2 regions of the Paenibacillus sp. Marseille-Q7038 genome follow, and region 2 is predicted to be linked to the other one. Evidence: a T-box and tRNA genes for the amino acid it is inferred to sense, from the RefSeq annotation. Region 2 holds a T-box; the other holds one or more tRNA genes.
What was found. A T-box is a leader RNA that pairs with one kind of tRNA and senses whether it is charged. The one in region 2 lies ahead of ACWPWY_RS14480 (valine--tRNA ligase), so its partner is inferred to be a tRNA-Val.

Region 1 (6,176 bases), on a different contig from region 2:
GTGCTGGAAGGTTAAGGGGAGTGGTTAGGGATTAGTCCCGAAGCTATGAACCGAAGCCCCAGTAAACGGCGGCCGTAACTATAACGGTCCTAAGGTAGCGAAATTCCTTGTCAGGTAAATTCTGACCCGCACGAATGGCGTAACGACTTGGGCGCTGTCTCAACGAGAGATCCGGTGAAATTTTAATACCTGTGAAGATGCAGGTTACCCGCGACAAGACGGAAAGACCCCATGGAGCTTTACTGCGACTTGATATTGGATTTGGGTACGATCTGTACAGGATAGGTGGGAGCCTAAGAAGCATGAGCGCCAGCTTGTGTGGAGGCAACGTTGGGATACCACCCTGATCGTATCTAGGTTCTAACTTGGTACCGTGATCCGGTGCGAGGACAGTGTCAGGGGCAGTTTGACTGGGGCGGTCGCCTCCTAAAGAGTAACGGAGGCGCCCAAAGGTTCCCTCAGAATGGTTGGAAATCATTCGCAGAGTGTAAAGGCACAAGGGAGCTTGACTGCGAGACCTACAAGTCGAGCAGGGACGAAAGTCGGGCTTAGTGATCCGGTGGTACCGCATGGAAGGGCCATCGCTCAACGGATAAAAGCTACCCTGGGGATAACAGGCTTATCTCCCCCAAGAGTCCACATCGACGGGGAGGTTTGGCACCTCGATGTCGGCTCATCGCATCCTGGGGCTGAAGTAGGTCCCAAGGGTTGGGCTGTTCGCCCATTAAAGCGGTACGCGAGCTGGGTTCAGAACGTCGTGAGACAGTTCGGTCCCTATCTGTCGTGGGCGTAGGAAATTTGAGAGGAGCTGTCCTTAGTACGAGAGGACCGGGATGGACATACCGCTGGTGTACCAGTTGTTCCGCCAGGAGCATCGCTGGGTAGCTATGTATGGAAGGGATAAGCGCTGAAAGCATCTAAGCGCGAAGCCCACCTCAAGATGAGATTTCCCAATTAGTAAGACCCCTTGAAGACGACGAGGTAGATAGGCTGGGGGTGGAAGTGCAAAGAATGCATGGAGCTGACCAGTACTAATCGGTCGAGGGCTTATCCTAAAAAGTAAATCGCAAAGATTGTTTCGTATCTAGTTTTCAGGGAGCAATTCCTTGATATTACACATCTTTTTTGGAGAGATACCCAAGTGGCTATAAGGGGACCCTCTGCTAAGGGGTTAGACTGCGTAAGCGGTGCGAGGGTTCGAATCCCTCTCTCTCCGCCACTAAATTTCTACTTGATTTCCTAAATTGAGTATGATAATATAGTACAAGTTGTGTGATAAATAATTATGGCGGTGTAGCTCAGCTGGCTAGAGCGTACGGTTCATACCCGTGAGGTCGGGGGTTCGATCCCCTCCGCCGCTACCATAATTCCCTGGAGATTTAGCTCAGCTGGGAGAGCATCTGCCTTACAAGCAGAGGGTCGGGGGTTCGATCCCCTCAATCTCCACCATATACGCCGGTGTAGCTCAACTGGTAGAGCAACTGACTTGTAATCAGTAGGTTGGGGGTTCAAGTCCTCTCGCCGGCACCATCTTTACTTAAATAGTTGTGGAACTGTGGTGTAGAGGCCTAACATGCCTGCCTGTCACGCAGGAGATCGCGGGTTCGAATCCCGTCAGTTCCGCCATTTAACTTTTTAATATAAAGATGATTGATTTAAAAAAGTGAAGTGGGAATCAGTTTTGTTTTTCACTTTATTGTTATGTAACTAAATGTATGGCTCGGTAGCTCAGTCGGTAGAGCAGAGGACTGAAAATCCTCGTGTCGGCGGTTCGATTCCGTCCCGAGCCACCTTTTATTTCGGAGGATTAGCGAAGCGGCCAAACGCATCAGACTGTAAATCTGCTCCCTTACGGGTTCGGTGGTTCGAATCCATCATCCTCCACCAGTTTTACGAGCCATTAGCTCAGTTGGTAGAGCACCTGACTTTTAATCAGGGTGTCGAAGGTTCGAGCCCTTCATGGCTCATACGAAAGTCACCAGTTCATACTGGTGGCTTTTTTTGTTGTATATATTATTTTAATCCTCTTTTAGAATAAGAAGACAAATTTATGAATTGAGTTTCTCACTTCATTAAATAGCTTTTATATTAGATGAATTTTATAAGTAAATACATAAAGAATTTGGTAGAGGTAGACTTCCTGTATTATACTATTTTTGTTGGGTTGGTATGATTGTAAGAAAACGAAGGCAATAGAGTAGACAATAAAGTCGTAAAGTGGTGGTCATTGTGGCGAATTATGAAGTACTGTTGCAAAAACTACAGGATATTCTTAACGTACCATTTCAAATAATTGAGGTTCCCATTAATAAACATACATTTATAAGAGATGATGAACCCTGTCATTCTTTTGAAGAAGGGGACTCATTATATTTTTATCTAGAAGCAAAAAAAGAAGATGGAAATCAGGTGCTATTATCTGCACCAGCCCAGCTTGTCGAAGCATCTGAAAGAGCACTCATTGAATGGATTATATCTTCACTACATCATCATGCAGATTCTACTGAAATTGCGAAAAATAGAGAGGTAAACTCATTAGAACAGCTAGGAAGCTGGATTCAAGAGAGTATAGATAAGGATAAGCCCATGCCTTATCCTGAAGATCTTACTGTGCATGAAAAACAGTTTACCAAAGGAATGATTCCTTTTTACCTGACGTATGAGGGAGCTCATGAATCTGGAATATCACTTAATGCTTTAAATAAACTACTTCAATCCTATTTTGATGGAAAGGTGCTATTAGTACCATTAGAAGAAGATAGATGGTCTATATTGGCTGAATTAGGATTAGTGTTGGATAATACCGATGAGGACATGGACCATATGGTTCTGCAGCAAAAAATGCAGCTTTCCATTGAAGAAGAGCTTGCTGCCTTTACCGATGGACTTCATGAGGTGATTGCAAATGAGTGGGTTGGAGTCTTTCATCTATCCGTAGCTAAACCTCTGTTCAATATAGTCTCCTTACCTCCTACGATCTCTTTTCTTAGAGAAATAACTGAGCTGGGCAAAAAGTTTAAAGTTGGCGAGCATGTTTATTTTCCATGGCAATTCCATTTGGAACGTTTGATCTATAGTATACCTGAGGAAGAGAGAGCGAATTACCTAAAAGGGATGAGTAACTCTTCGATCCTATTTGAGGAAGAGACGATCTCTACCTTAGAGACCTTCTTTCAAATGGACTGTAATGTTAGTGAAACGGCAAAACGTCTTTATATTCACCGCAATACTCTAATTTATCGCTTAGATAAGATAAAGCAAGAGACAGGTCTTGATGTGCGAACCTTTAAAGATGCGGTTTTGGTTAAGTTGACTCTCTTCATGTACAAAGTGACGAAAACCTCTTAATTTTTTTGTGTAAATTGTGCATAGTCACCACTGGGCTTTCCAGGTTATTATAAGAACAGGAAATGAATTCGATTACATCACGCTAATAACTTGTATGTATTCGCTTTCATTATTAAATCGAAATGATGCTGAGGAGGCAATAATCATGGCTGGAGTACGCTTAGAACATATTTACAAACAATATCCGGGTGCAGATAAAGCGACAGTTGTTGATATTAACTTAGATATTAAAGATAAAGAATTTCTCGTTCTGGTAGGTCCGTCCGGTTGTGGTAAATCTACAACACTTCGGATGATCGCTGGCCTTGAGGAAATCTCCGATGGCAAACTATATATTGGGGATCGCGTTGTAAATGACGTAGCTCCTAAAGATCGTGATATCGCGATGGTATTCCAATCTTACGCTCTTTATCCGCATATGAACGTTTATCAAAATATGGCGTTTGGTTTGAAACTTCGTAAAGTGAAAAAAGAAGAAATCGATAAGAGTGTTCGTGAAGCAGCTAGAATTCTTGATATCGAGCATTTGCTGGATCGTAAACCAAAAGCTCTTTCCGGTGGTCAACGTCAGCGTGTAGCTTTGGGACGTGCCATCGTTCGTAACCCACAAGTTTTCTTGATGGATGAGCCGCTCTCTAACTTGGATGCGAAACTTCGTGGACAAATGCGTGCGGAAATCACTAAGCTTGCTAAACGTCTTGAAACGACTGTTATCTACGTAACGCATGACCAAATCGAAGCTATGACGATGGGTGACCGTATCGTAGTAATGAAAGACGGATATATTCAACAAGCAGCTTCTCCAGAAGAATTGTACAATCATCCTACAAACTTGTTCGTAGCTGGTTTTATTGGATCACCTACAATGAACTTTATCACTGGTAAATTGACGCAACAAGGTGAAAGCCTTCGTTTTGCGGCAGCTGGTCTAGATGTGGAAATTCCACAAGGTAAAGCACAAATTCTTAAGAACAAAGGTTATGCTGGCAAAGAAGTGATTCTGGGTGTTCGTCCAGAAGATATTCATGAAGAGCCAGTATTCTTGGAAGCTTCTCCGCACACTGCTTTCACAGCTAAAGTAGATGTTAGTGAGAACCTTGGTCACGAATTGCTCCTATACCTGAGCGGTGTAGGTAATGATGTAACGATCGCACGTGTTGATGGACGTTCGAATACTCGCGATGGTAACACCGTTAAAATGGCAATTGATATGAACAAAGTTCATATCTTTGATAAAGAAACAGAAGCAAACGTACTTGTTCTAGATTAATACGAGTATAATGCATCAATAAAGGGGGTTGTCAGGCTTTTCTAAAGCCGGGCAGCCCCTTTTCACTTCATAGGAACTACCTACAAGGTAGACCATGCCGAACATTGCAATCGACTTCATTTTCCGATACGATGAGTACAATGACAATCAGGTTAATATAGATAGAGAACTGTACATAATAGTGGCAACACTTTCTCTTAGAATCCGCGTTATATTTGCCGTACCGAAAGGAAGATACAACATGGCTAAAAAAGTAAAAGTATCCCAACTTGTTAATGAATTTCAAATGGAAGTTGTCTCTGGTGAAAATGGTTTGAAAAGACCGATCACAGTAGATGATTTGAACAGACCTGGTCTGGAGATGGCAGGGTATTTTGAATATTACCCATCTGAACGGGTACAGTTGCTAGGAAGAACTGAACTTGCTTTTGTTAAGATGTTGCCCGAGAAAGAACGTCGGGAACGAATGGAAGGTTTGTGTCACGAAGAAACACCTTGTATTGTTGTTACTCGTGGACTTGATGTTCCTCAAGAATTGATTGATATCAGTAACGAGAGAGATCTCCCTGTACTGCGTAGTACGATGGCGACGACAATTCTATCAAGCCGTATTACTGGGTTCCTCGAAGGGAAATTGGCTCCAACAACTACGATTCATGGCGTTCTATGTGACGTGTATGGTATCGGTCTATTAATTACAGGAAGCAGTGGTATTGGTAAAAGTGAAGCTGCTTTGGAGCTTGTTAAGCGCGGCCACCGCCTTGTTGCCGATGATGCGGTAGAGATTAGCCAAACATCAGATAATCAATTACACGGGACAGCACCAGAACTCATTCGTCATCTGCTCGAAATCCGGGGCGTCGGGATCATTAATGTCATGACCCTATTTGGAGTAGGTGCCATCCGTAATCATAAGAGAATTACACTCGTTGTCCGCCTAGAAGCTTGGCAACAGGATAAACAATATGACCGTCTTGGTCTTGATGAAGAGACAACTCGAATTATTGATACAGATGTTCCACTCGTTACTATTCCGGTACGCCCAGGTCGTAACCTTGGGGTTATTATTGAAGTAGCAGCGATGAATTTCCGTCTGAAACGGATGGGTGTAAATGCCGCGCTGCAATTTACAAATAAGCTGACAGCTACGATTGCTGAAGATAACGATGATATGGACTAAAGCTTTAAGTTAAACTGAGGGATGTATACAGAATCTAATCTTTAAATAGAGGATGTAACAAACTAGCTTAGGCTATATTATCAACGAAACAGGGAGTGGGTAGATGAGTACCTTATTACTTGATCCGATTGCATTTTCTATCGGTTCGCTCAGTGTCCATTGGTATGGACTAATCTTGGGGTCTGCAGCCATTGTCGGACTGCTGCTCGCAATACAGGAGGGGAAACGTTTTGGAATCCCCTCTGATTTTTTCATGGATTTATTGCTTCTCGGTGTTCCTTCTGCTATTATCGGAGCACGAATTTACTATGTAGCGTTCACGTGGGATGACTACAAGGATAACTTTTGGGATGTATTTAAAATCTGGAATGGCGGTAT
Region 2 (6,176 bases):
AATCGTTGCCATTGCGTTGCTTACATTATGTTTACCAGGTACTGATAGCTCTACTTTGCCGAGCGGAGCTCCGCGATGATTCATCGTAAATGAGATACGACGATCGCCAAGTGTAAGATCCGTTGCTGTATAATCCGCTTCCGCATCAATTGCATAAGTAATAATGTTAGATTTGAGTTGTGGCATAATGCTCTGAATGTTCTCATCATCTGCACAAACAATTGCACAGCCCTCAGGTTTTACCTGATTTAAAAACTTCACGTAAGCATTTTTCAACTCGTTAAAATCGTTGTTGTAATTTTCAAGATGGTCGGCTTCCAGGTTGGTTACAATCCCAATCCAAGGATGGTAATGCAAGAATGAACCATCACTCTCGTCTGCCTCAGCAACGACACAATCGCCTTTACCTGCCTTGGCATTCGTTCCGAGATTCATAATCTCCCCGCCGATGATGTAAGTAGGATCTGTTTCGCATTCTTCCATAACAAGCGCGATCATAGAGGAAGTCGTTGTCTTACCATGCGCTCCCGCAACGGCTACTCCCTTACGCTCGTTAAGTAAACGTGCCAACATTTGTGCACGATGAAGAACCGGAATTTTTAATTGTTCCGCTTCAACCCGTTCCACGTTGTCTGCAGTCGCAGCCGTTGAATAAACGACCAAATCTGCGCCGTGTACCTGTTCCGCCGTATGGCCGATATATACTTTTGCTCCTTTTGCGGCGAGCTTTTCAGTTAGCTCCTGGGATGCCACATCCGAGCCTGTTACCGTATAACCCATCTCTAGCATAACTCTTGCAATGGCGCTCATCCCATAGCCGCCGATACCGATAAAATGTACATGTTCCGTAGTATTCAACAAGTTTTCACCAACCTTTTTCAGAATCGGTTTGATACAAAAGACTGGCCCGAACATCTGCAATTAAATACAATGTGCCGGACACAATCCCCAGATCGTCCGCTTCCGTCCGTAACTTAAGTAAGCTCAGTGCATTTTTCCATGAAGGTTCTACAATGATGTCAAGGTTTGGTTTGGCAAAGGATGGACGAAGCTCTTCTACCATATTTTTTAACTGTGCCGCATCCATTTTACGTCGGAAATCAGGCTCAGTCAGGATAAGCGTATCCACTAGTGGCAGTATATGCTGCAAATATGATTTGTGATGCTTATTCTCCAGCATGCCCATCATTAAAATTATTTTCCGATCTGCATACAAATCCTTTATCGTTCTGGCAAGTGTTTCTGCACCTTCCGGATTGTGTGCCCCATCCAAAATAAGAAGCGGATCATCGGACACTTTCTCAAAACGTCCGGCCCAGAAAGCCCTTTGAAATCCTTTTTTCAAATCTTCCTCTTCCATATAGAACGCCATGTACTGGCGCAGCACTTCAAGTGTCATCAGAGCACAGGCAGCATTTGCACTTTGGTGCTTGCCCTGCATTGTCAGCTCCACATCAAGTTCACGAAACGGTCCATTATAATGGAATCTTTGACCATTCTTATTAACCTCAAGTTGCTCATAAGTAAACTGTTCACCTGCAACATACAGGGTTGATTTTTTCTCAGCACAGGTTTCACGAATGATACGAATTGCTTCCGGCTGTTCAACCGTAGTGACCACAGGGACGCCGGGTTTAATAATCCCTGCTTTTTCAGATGTAATTTGTTCAATCGTATCCCCAAGAATATCGGTATGGTCAAAACCAATACTCGTAATCACCGAAATGATAGGGGTCACGACATTAGTTACATCAAGCCTTCCCCCAAGCCCAGTCTCCCATACTACCACATCGGGATAGCATACCTCCGCATAATACAGAATTGCGAGCGCTGTCGCAACCTCAAACATCGTCGGAGATCCAAGTTCTGTAGCAGCCACTTCTTCTACAAGAGGCTTCAGCTTGTTAGCCAGCTGCAACATAGTGTCTTCCGGGATGTCTTCTTCATTATACTGAAAACGGTTTGTAAACTTGGTGATATACGGAGAAGTAAATGTCCCTACATCATACCCGCCCTGTCTAAGGGTAGAAGTCAGAAAGGCACAAGTCGATCCTTTTCCGTTCGTTCCCGCGACATGAATGAATTTTAGATGTTTATGAGGGTCGCCCAGCTTAGATAATAACAATTCAATACGGGATAGCCCCGGTCTAATTCCAAAAGGAATTAGATTGTTTATCCAAGCTACTGCATCATTGTAGGTTTGTAAAGGAGCTGCACAAGCAGCCCCCGTATTTTCAGACATTTTCTTCACCCTCCGATTGCGAAATTTGTGAGACTATTCTTTAAGGGATACCGCGAAATTATAACCGAATTAGCTTTGTAGTTCAGCAATACGAGCAATGACTTTACTGCGTTTATCCGAATAATCCGCAAGTTTTGCACGCTCTTCTTCAATTACTTTAGCTGGTGCTTTGGATACGAAACCTTCATTGCCAAGTTTTTTCTCAATGCGAAGCACTTCTTTATCTAAATTCTCGCGTTCTTTCTCAAGACGAGCGATTTCTTGGTCAATATCGATAAGTCCTGCGAGCGGGAAATAAATTTCAGCACCTGATACAATGGCCGTCATCGCTTTCTCCGGTGTAGGTAAAGAAATACCTGTAGTCAGATCAGAAGTATTACAGAATCTGCTAACATAAACAAGGTTGTTGTCGATGATCTGCAGCGCATCTGCATTACTTGCATTTACATTCATTTCAATCTTCTTACTCATTGGCACATTTACTTCTGCACGAACATTACGAACAGCACGAATGAGATCCATCAGCATATTCATCTCAGCTACAGCCTGATCGTTAACCAGTTCTTCGGTAAATTCAGGCCATGCTGCAAGCGAAATGGTCTCTCCTTTATGCGGCAAATGCTGCCAGATTTCCTCGGAAATAAACGGCATGAACGGATGAATAAGACGCATTGTACGATCCAGTACATAAGCAAGTACCGACTGTGTCTTACGTTTTGCCTGCTCATCCTCACCATATAACGTCAATTTGGAGAATTCGATGTACCAGTCACAGAGATCATCCCATATGAAGTTATACAGCGCACGTCCGGTTTCTCCAAATTCATAAGCGTCCATAAGACGAGTTACTTCTTTTGCAGTTTCATTTAGGCGATGCAGAATCCAGCGATCAGCTGTGGATAGTTCACCTGTAATGTCAATGTCCTCATATTTAATGCCTTCCAGATTCATGAGAGCAAAACGGGAAGCATTCCAAATCTTATTCGCAAAGTTACGTGCTTGTTCTACACGTTCCCAGCGGAAACGAAGATCTTGTCCTGGTGTGCTGCTTGTTGAAATCATATAACGCATTGCATCTGCCCCATATTTTTCAATAACTTCAAGCGGATCTACCCCGTTGCCAAGCGACTTCGACATTTTGCGTCCTTCTGCATCTCGTACTAGACCATGCATCAGTACATCCTTAAACGGAATTTCATCTGTAAATTCAAGTGCTGTAAAGATCATTCGAGCTACCCAGAAGTAAATGATATCGTACCCAGTCACGAGCACAGACGTTGGATAGTAGCGTTTCAGATCTTCTGCGTCTTCAGGCCATCCTAGAGTAGAGAAAGGCCATAACGCCGAACTAAACCAAGTATCAAGAACATCTTCGTCTTGACGAAGATCTGCAGACCCACACTTGGTACAAGTCGTGAGGTCTTCCTGGCTAACATGAAGCTCTCCGCAAGCATTACAGTACCATGCTGGAATACGGTGTCCCCACCAGAGCTGACGAGAAATACACCAGTCGCGAACATTCTCAATCCAGTGCAGATACGTTCTCTCAAAACGATCTGGAACAAAATTCACACCTTTTCCGCTCTTCTGAGCTTCAATAGCTCTTTCCGCAAGCGGCTGCATCGCAACAAACCACTGTGTAGACAGATAAGGTTCTACAACAGCACCTGAACGCTCACTATGACCCACTTGATGCACATGGTCTTCAATGTTAATAAGAACACCGAGTTCCTTAAGGTCAGCAACGATCTGCTTACGACACTCACTACGGTCAAGCCCTTTATATTTACCAGCTTCCCCGTTCATGGTACCCGTCTCATCCATAACCGTGATTTGGGGCAGGTCGTGTCGAAGACCGACTTCAAAGTCATTTGGATCATGTGCAGGCGTAATTTTTACCGCTCCGCTACCGAACTCTTTGTCTACATATTCATCTGCAATAACAGGAATTTCACGGCCAATAATCGGCAGTACAAGTACTTTGCCAATCATATCTTTGTAACGGTCATCTTCGGGATGAACCGCAACAGCCGTATCACCAAGCATGGTTTCTGGTCTTGTCGTTGCAACGGTAATAGAGCCGCTGCCGTCTTTTAAATCATATTTCAGATGGTACAAGTGACCTTGTACTTCTTTATATTCAACTTCAATATCAGATAAAGCCGTACGTGCTGCCGGATCCCAGTTAATGATACGTTTTCCGCGGTAGATAAGACCTTTATTATATAGTGTAACAAACACTTCACGTACCGCTTTTGACAACCCTTCATCCAGCGTAAAACGCTCGCGAGAGTAGTCAAGAGACAAGCCCATTTTTGCCCATTGGGAACGAATCGTACTGTTATATTCTTCTTTCCAGTCCCAAACCTTCTCAAGAAACTTTTCGCGTCCGAGATCATAACGAGTAATTCCGTCTTCTCTCAATTTTTGCTCTACTTTGGTTTGAGTTGCAATCCCTGCATGGTCAGAACCAGGCAGCCAGAGCGCGTCATAACCTTGCATCCGTTTCGCACGGATAATAATATCCTGAAGTGTAAAGTCCAGCGCATGACCGATATGAAGCATACCCGTTACGTTTGGCGGTGGAATTACAATGGTAAAAGGCTGTGCATCCTTACGCTGACCTGCTTTAAAGAAATTGTTTTCCATCCAATACGGGTACCACTTCTGCTCCGCAGCATGCGGATCATAAGTGGTTGGCATTTCCGTCTGATTGGGTTGATTGGGTTGATTTGTTGCTTCAGACATATACATTCCTCCTGTTAATTTAGAACTTCAAAATACATTTTCATCAGTAGCGATAAAAAAACAAAAAGACCCTTCATCCTCAAAGGACGAAAGGTCATTCTTTCGCGGTACCACCTTTGTTTCATACCAAAACATAATTACCACAAACTTTAGTTTGCGGGCTTGATATGACACTTTGTTAGACAGTATAACGGCTGCAGCCGGCCACATTCTAGTGCTCTCTATGTACAAAACATACGAAAGCATTCAAAAGGGCAACTCCCGGGTGACTTCGGTCAGTAAAGTATCCTGCGGAATCTCACACCACTCGATTCCACTCTCTGAAGGGTTCACTGCTTACTACTCCCGTTCTTCGTTGTTCCATGTGTAATTCAAGGGATCTATACGAACCACAATGAATTATATTCATTGTATCCCCAATCCTACAGACATCATACATTTCTAGCCTAAATTCGTCAACAGGCGAATGCCTATTTCCCGCATAGGGAAAGACTGGAGCGGGATAATAGCTGAATTCTATGTAACACAAAATAATTAAAAAAAGTGCCCCTGGTCGTTATTACGCCCAAGAACACATTATTTTAATATTAGGCCTAAGGAATGTAAAGCACCTGTCCCTCTTCAATCGACTGCTCAGATAAACGATTATACAGCTGTAACTCACGCGTGCTTAGTTGATACCTATCTGCAATCGTATCCAAAGTTTCTTCCCGTTGTACTATACAAAGCTTGACCCTCTTGAATGGCGTCTGCTCAGAACTACCGCCAAGAAATAGGTTTTTCCACTGTACATCTTCTGTCTGCTCTTCTTCACGCTTTTCTACGGGAATCTGTTCCTCTAACTGTAGAACTTCTTCTGTTCTCTTGCTCTTCTGAAGAAGAGAGGTAATTCCATACGAATCAGCGGCAGGGGCATCACTCTCTTTTTTACTGCCAAAAGCAACTTTTAGCTCCGGCTTTTCGTCTTCTTCCTCTGGCTGAGGTACATCTGCTGTAAGCAGCACTCCCTCATCCTCCCAGGTAATCTCCTGATCGTCTCGCTGCACCGTGGCAGGTTCTGCAGTTTGTTCTTCTATAGGCAGTTCTGCATCTTGAAGACTTACAACAGGTTCCGCAGGCGTTTCAAAATGCCAAACTTCTGGCGCGGCAGAGAGTTCAGTCGCAGAATTTCCTTCTTCTGCATCCT

Region 1: it encodes a tRNA-Val, which carries the amino acid that the T-box ahead of ACWPWY_RS14480 (valine--tRNA ligase) is inferred to sense. The anticodon was not compared.

What each region holds. Positions count from the first base shown of each region.
Region 1 covers NZ_CBCOOM010000002.1:262,786-268,961, reverse strand. The annotation lists rRNA gene ACWPWY_RS18445 (23S ribosomal RNA) at 1-1,055, shown strand, start outside; tRNA gene ACWPWY_RS18440 (tRNA-Ser) at 1,128-1,219, shown strand; tRNA gene ACWPWY_RS18435 (tRNA-Met) at 1,288-1,364, shown strand; tRNA gene ACWPWY_RS18430 (tRNA-Val) at 1,374-1,449, shown strand; tRNA gene ACWPWY_RS18425 (tRNA-Thr) at 1,455-1,530, shown strand; tRNA gene ACWPWY_RS18420 (tRNA-Asp) at 1,550-1,626, shown strand; tRNA gene ACWPWY_RS18415 (tRNA-Phe) at 1,718-1,790, shown strand; tRNA gene ACWPWY_RS18410 (tRNA-Tyr) at 1,802-1,887, shown strand; tRNA gene ACWPWY_RS18405 (tRNA-Lys) at 1,895-1,967, shown strand; gene ACWPWY_RS18400 (PucR family transcriptional regulator) at 2,230-3,348, shown strand; gene ACWPWY_RS18395 (ABC transporter ATP-binding protein) at 3,494-4,618, shown strand; gene hprK (HPr(Ser) kinase/phosphatase) at 4,860-5,798, shown strand; gene lgt (prolipoprotein diacylglyceryl transferase) at 5,902-6,176, shown strand, end outside.
Region 2 covers NZ_CBCOOM010000001.1:3,047,672-3,053,847, forward strand. The annotation lists gene murC (UDP-N-acetylmuramate--L-alanine ligase) at 1-858, opposite strand, end outside; gene ACWPWY_RS14475 (bifunctional folylpolyglutamate synthase/dihydrofolate synthase) at 866-2,242, opposite strand; gene ACWPWY_RS14480 (valine--tRNA ligase) at 2,312-4,990, opposite strand; T-box leader at 5,070-5,352, opposite strand; gene ACWPWY_RS14485 (LysM peptidoglycan-binding domain-containing protein) at 5,584-6,176, opposite strand, start outside.